DNA from 2 places in the Streptomyces sp. 2P-4 genome. Region 1 is predicted to be linked to the other one. Evidence: riboswitches for the same ligand, from Rfam matches in the RefSeq annotation. Region 1 holds a riboswitch; the other holds the start of a gene.
What was found. A riboswitch is a leader RNA that binds a small molecule or an ion and turns the genes downstream of it on or off. The one in region 1 is predicted to bind glycine.
Positions count from the first base shown of each region.

Region 2: linked by a shared signal. The riboswitch ahead of gcvT (glycine cleavage system aminomethyltransferase GcvT) and the one ahead of gcvP (aminomethyl-transferring glycine dehydrogenase) in region 1 are both predicted to bind glycine.

Region 1 covers NZ_CP095011.1:5,926,495-5,929,555, reverse strand. The annotation lists gene gcvP (aminomethyl-transferring glycine dehydrogenase) at 1-2,044, opposite strand, end outside; glycine riboswitch at 2,106-2,241, opposite strand; glycine riboswitch at 2,242-2,339, opposite strand; gene MUK52_RS26355 (PRC-barrel domain-containing protein) at 2,454-2,834, shown strand; gene MUK52_RS26350 (DNA polymerase IV) at 2,838-3,061, opposite strand, start outside.
Region 2 covers NZ_CP095011.1:2,190,064-2,193,124, reverse strand. The annotation lists gene glyA (serine hydroxymethyltransferase) at 1-253, opposite strand, end outside; gene gcvH (glycine cleavage system protein GcvH) at 268-651, opposite strand; gene gcvT (glycine cleavage system aminomethyltransferase GcvT) at 757-1,872, opposite strand; glycine riboswitch at 2,055-2,158, opposite strand; gene MUK52_RS09135 (AAA family ATPase) at 2,396-3,061, shown strand, end outside.

The sequences.
Region 1 (3,061 bases):
CGACGTAGACCTGGCCGCCGGCCTCGTGGACCTGGGCGCAGATGTCGGCGACGTGCTCCTCGAAGACGCCGTGCGTCGACGGGTAGGTGATCATCAGCACGGCGAGCTCGTCGCGGTACTGCTCGATCTTGGCGCGCAGGTCGTCGGTGTCGACCTCGCCGTCGTCGGCGGTCTTGACGACGACGACCTTCATGCCGGCCATCACGGCGCTGGCGGCGTTGGTGCCGTGCGCGGAGGACGGGATCAGGCAGACGGTGCGCTGCTCGTCGCCGTTGGCCCGGTGGTAGGCGCGGACGGCGAGCAGGCCGGCGAGCTCGCCCTGCGAGCCGGCGTTCGGCTGGATGGAGACCTTGTCGTAGCCGGTGACCTCGGAGAGGCGCTCCTCCAGCTCGCGGATGAGCGTGAGGTAGCCCTCGGCCTGCTCGACCGGGGCGAAGGGGTGCAGCTGGCCGAACTCGGGCCAGGTCACCGGCTCCATCTCGGTCGTCGCGTTGAGCTTCATGGTGCAGGAGCCCAGCGGGATCATGCCGCGGTCCAGCGCGTAGTCCTTGTCGGCGAGCTTGCGCAGGTAGCGCAGCATCGCGGTCTCGGAGCGGTGCTGGTGGAAGACCGGGTGGGTCAGGTACGCGTCCGAGCGGAGCAGCTCCTCGGGCAGCGCGTCGGCGGTGGCCGCGTCGAGGGCCTCGATGTCCGCGGTGACGCCGAAGGCGGCCCAGACGGCCTCGACGTGGGCGCGCAGGGTGGTCTCGTCGCAGGAGACGGAGACGTGGTCGGCGTCGGCCTGGAAGACGTTGACGCCGTGGCGGCGGGCGGCGGCGGCGACCTCGGCGGCCTTGCCGGGGACCCGCGCGGTGAGCGTGTCGAAGAAGGAGCCGTGTACGAGCTCGACCCCGCCGGCCGTGAGGCCGGCGGCGAGCAGCGCCGCGTAGCGGTGGGTGCGGCGGGCGATCGTCCGCAGGCCCTCGGGGCCGTGGTAGACGGCGTACATGCCGGCCATCACGGCGAGCAGCACCTGCGCGGTGCAGATGTTGCTGGTGGCCTTCTCGCGGCGGATGTGCTGCTCGCGGGTCTGCAGCGCCAGGCGGTAGGCCTTGTTGCCGTCCGCGTCGACGGAGACGCCGACGAGCCGGCCGGGCAGCGAGCGGGCGTGCTTGTCCTGGACGGCCATGTAGCCGGCGTGCGGTCCGCCGAAGCCCATCGGGACGCCGAAGCGCTGCGTGGTGCCGACGGCGATGTCGGCGCCGAGCGAGCCGGGCGAGGCCAGCAGGGTCAGGGCGAGCAGGTCGGCGGCGACGGCGACGATCGCGCCGAGCTCGTGGGCGCGGTCGATCAGCGGCTTGATGTCGCGGACGGCACCGGAGGCGCCCGGGTACTGGAGCAGCACGCCGAAGACGCCGCGCTCTGCGATCTCGGCGGGGATGCCCTCGGAGAGGTCGGCGACGACGACGTCGATGCCGATCGGCTCCGCGCGGGTCTCGATGACCGCGATGGTCTGCGGCAGGGCGTCGGCGTCGACGAGGAAGACGCTGCCCTTCGCGCGGCCGACGCGGCGGGCGAGGGTCATGGCCTCGGCGGCCGCGGTGCCCTCGTCGAGGAGCGAGGCGCCGGAGGTCGGCAGGCCGGTGAGCTCGGCGACGACGGTCTGGAAGTTCAGGAGCGCCTCCAGGCGGCCCTGGGAGATCTCGGGCTGGTACGGGGTGTACGCCGTGTACCAGGCGGGGTTCTCCATGACGTTGCGCAGGATCACCGGCGGCGTGAACGTCCCGTAGTAGCCGAGGCCGATCATCGGGGTGAGGACCTCGTTGCGGGCGGCGAGGCTCCGCAGCTCGGCCAGCACCTCGGCCTCGGTCCGCGCCTCCGGGAGGTCCAGCGCGGCCGCGCTCTTGATCACATCCGGCACCGCGGCAGCGGTCAGTTCGTCCAGCGAGCCGAAGCCCACGTGGGCGAGCATCTTGGCCTGCGCCTCGGCGTCCGGGCCGATGTGGCGCTGCTCGAAGGGAATGCCTCGCTCCAGCTGGGAGAGCGGAATGCGGTTGGCGGTCATGTACGGAGGCCTCCTGGGTCGTACGACCTGCGAGGGGCACCACGGCGCGGGCGCCCGGACGGCCTCCCCCTCTGTCATCTCAACCTGAGAGCTTCACCGGGCCCCTGCGGACTGCTCCGCGGGGATCCGGCTTTCACCGTCGGTGAGGAGGGGGAACCGGCACGCGCCCGGGACCCGCTCCTGCTTTCCAGAGTGGCCTCGTCCGTGCGGTACGTATGCCTGAGAGATTCCGGGGAGGATTTGCTCCTTCGGCGCCTCCGTCGAGCTCGGTGGAGGACTCTCCCGCACAGGGTCGTCAGCCGATACCCAGCCTACCAGCGCGCTTCCCGGGCCTCCCTCGAGTGGCCCCCCGCCCGGAAATGCCCTTTTGTTGGTCATAGCGGAGAGTTGCGACCTCGTGGAGGTGACCGTGCAGACCGACATCGACCCGCGCAGCCTGATCGGCCGCAAGGCGTTCGACCGCAACGGTGCGAAGATCGGCACCGTCGACGAGGTCTACCTCGACGACGCGACGGGCGTCCCCGAGTGGGCGGCCGTCCGGACCGGTTTGTTCAGCCGGGACGCTTTCGTCCCCCTGGAACCGAGTGAGCTGGTCGGCGACGCCCTCCGGGTGCCCTTCGAGCGCTCCCTGATCCGGAACGCCCCCGACTTCGGCGTGGGCCGGCACCTCTCCCCCGAGCAGGAACTCCAGCTGTACCACCACTACGGCCTGGACGTGACCCTGCCGTCGGAGATCGCCTCCCGGCGTGATTTCGGCCACCTGGCCTCCGGCGACCGGGACGAGGAGTAGCCCTCACAGCGCGCCCGGCCCCGCTCCGGCCCCCTCGGCGGACTCCGCGGAGGGGGCCTCGCCGTGCCCCACGAGGGGCAGCGGGTCGGCGGGGGCCAGGTCGGGGTCGTCGACGCGGAAGGTGCGGACCCGGCCGGGCGGGGACCCCGGGCGCTCGAAGCGGACGGTCACGCGGCCGACGCCGCTGCCCTGCACCCACCCCGGCCCGTACACGGCGTGCGAGACGT
Region 2 (3,061 bases), 3.7 Mb from region 1:
GCGCCTTGATCCGGTCGATGGCGATCTGCTCGACGACGTCGACGTGCTCGCAGCCGCCGTAGTAGCGGCGGCCCGGGTAGCCCTCGGCGTACTTGTTGGTCAGGACCGAGCCCTGGGCCTCCATGACGGCGACCGGAGCGAAGTTCTCCGACGCGATCATCTCCAGGGTGGACTGCTGGCGTGCGAGCTCGGCGTCGACGGCGGCGGCGACGTCGGGGTCGAGCTCGTGGAGCGGGGTGTTCAGAACGGACATCTTCGGTCCCTGGTTCAGTTGCCGGAAAGGGTGAGCTGCTCGTACTCGGCGGCGGAGAGCAGGTCCTCCGGCTCCTCCGACACGCGCACCTTGAAGAGCCACCCGCCCTCGAAGGGGGCGCTGTTGACGAGCGACGGGTCGTCCACGACGTCCTGGTTGGCCTCGACGACCTCGCCCGTGACGGGGGAGTACAGGTCGCTGACCGACTTGGTCGACTCCAGCTCGCCGCAGGTCTCGCCCGCGGTCACGGTGTCGCCGACGGCGGGGAGCTGGGCGTAGACGACGTCACCGAGCGCGTTGGCCGCGAACGCGGTGATGCCGACCGTCGCGACGCCGTCCTCGGCGGCCGACAGCCACTCGTGCTCCTTGCTGTAACGCAGCTGCTGGGGGTTGCTCATGGCCTGATTCTCCTGGATGCGGGGGAGTGCGGACGAACGGTTGTCTTGCCTGTCGAGACTCGGCCCGGCAGGCGGGAGCGTGCGGGCGTGCCGACGCGTCGGGGTCTACTTCTGCCGCTTGTAGAAGGGCAGGGCGACGACCTCGTACGGCTCATGGGTACCGCGGATGTCCACGCCGACGCCGGAGGCGCCCGGCTCGGCGTGTGCCGCGTCGACGTACGCCATGGCGATCGGCTTGCCGAGAGTCGGGGACGGGGCGCCGGAGGTGACCTCGCCGACCACCTGGCCGCCGGCCACGACGGGGAACCCGGCGCGCGGGACCCGGCGGCCCTCGGCGACCAGGCCGACCAGCTTGCGCGGCGGGTTCGAGGCGGAGCGCTCGGCAGCGGCCTCCAGGGCGGCGCGGCCCACGAAGTCGCCCTCCTTCTCGAACTTCACGACCCGGCCCAGGCCCGCGTCGAACGGGGTCAGGGAGGTGGTCAGCTCGTGCCCGTACAGCGGCATGCCCGCCTCCAGGCGCAGCGTGTCGCGGCAGGACAGGCCGCACGGCACCAGGCCGCGGCCCTCGCCGGCCTTGCTCAGCGCCTGCCACAGCTCCACGGCGTGCGCGGGGGAGACGAAGAGCTCGAAGCCGTCCTCGCCGGTGTAGCCGGTGCGGGCGATCAGCGCGGGGACGCCCGCGACCGTGCCCGGCAGGCCGGCGTAGTACTTCAGGCCGTCCAGGTCGGCGTCCGTCAGCGAGGCCAGGATGGCGGGCGACTCCGGCCCCTGCACCGCGATCAGCGCGTACGCGTCGCGGTCGTCGCGGACCTCGGTGTCGAAGCCGGCCGCGCGCTCGGTGAGGGCGTCCAGGACGACCTGGGCGTTCGAGGCGTTGGCGACGACCATGTACTCGGTCTCGCCGAGGCGGTAGACGATCAGGTCGTCGAGGATCCCGCCGTCCTCCCGGCAGATGTGCGTGTAGCGGGCGCGGCCGACGCCGACGGTGGAGATGTTGCCCACCAGGGCGTAGTCGAGGGCCTTGACGGCCTCCGGCCCGGTCAGGGTGATCTCGCCCATGTGGGAGAGGTCGAACAGGCCGGCCTTCGTGCGCACGGCGTTGTGCTCGTCGCGCTCGCTGCCGTACCGCAGGGGCATGTCCCAGCCGGCGAAGTCGGTCATGGTCGCACCGAGCGAGCGGTGCAGCGCATCGAGCGCGGTCAGGCGGGGGGCATTGCTCATGGGTGTGGCTCCCGGGTCCCAGGGCATGACATGACGAGGACGTTCCTCCCCATCTGTCATCGGAACCTGAGAGGTTCGCCGAGAGTTCCCGGGAGCGGGATCACCGACTTGCACCTTGGGTGGAGCACCCCCCGGCTCCGTCGCGGGGGACGGGCGGGGCGCGGCTCGCTTTTCAGATCTGCCTCATCCACGCGGTACGGGGCCTGAGAGATTCAAGGGAGGTACTTGCTCCTTCGGCGCCCGGGCACGGCCTCGCGGCCTGCCGGGACTCTCCCGCGCGGATTCAAGCGGCCGGTATGCAGTTGGTCCAGATGGCGCACATCATTGCACGAGGTGCCGGAGAACGGGTGCGCGGGCCCGAAAGACCGTTCCATCCGCCAAAGGCCGGAGGGGCGGGGCGGGGCGGGGGCCGGCGCGGGCGGGCGTCCGCCGGGCGGACGCGCCGACGCAAACCCGGGACGCCGTATTACCGTCCCTTTACATTGGGTGGGAATGGGTCCCGGTGACCCGTGCGGGGGAGGCGATCGGTGTGCGGAGGTTCGGAGTGCTGGCCACGGCGGGTACGGCGGAGGGGGTGCCGGCCCGGCCGGCGGCGGGAGCGTGCCGCGGGTCCGTGCGCGACCTGCGCGGCACCGGCGGGAGCGGCCCCGAGCGGCTCGGCTTCGCCGAGGGGGACGTCGTCGTGGTCTCGGGCCTGCCCGGCGGCGGGAAGAGCACGCTGATCAAGCGCGCCGCCGAAGGCCTCGGCATCGACTCGCAGGACGTGCGCGAGCGCTGGGAGCGCCGCATGCCCCGCGCCCTGCCGTACGCCGCCTACCGGCCGCTGGTGCGGATCGCCCACTACTGGGGGATGTGGCAGGCCCTGCGCTCCGGCGCCTCCGTCGTCGTCCACGACTGCGGGACGCAGGCCTGGGTGCGCGGGCTGCTCGCCGCGGCCGCCCGGCGCCGCGGCCGGGCCCTGCACCTGGTGCTCCTCGTGGCCACCCCCGAGGAGGCCCTGGCCGGGCAGCAGGCGCGCGGCCGCGGCGTGTCGGCGTACGCCTTCTCCCGCCACCGGGCCGCCGTCGACCGCCTGCTCCGGGCCGCCGAGACCGGGCCGCTGCCCGCCGGCTGCGCGTCGGTGGTCCTCCTGGACCGGCCCGCGGCCGCCCGGCTGACCCGTATAGCCTTCCGGCCGGCGCCCCCGGCC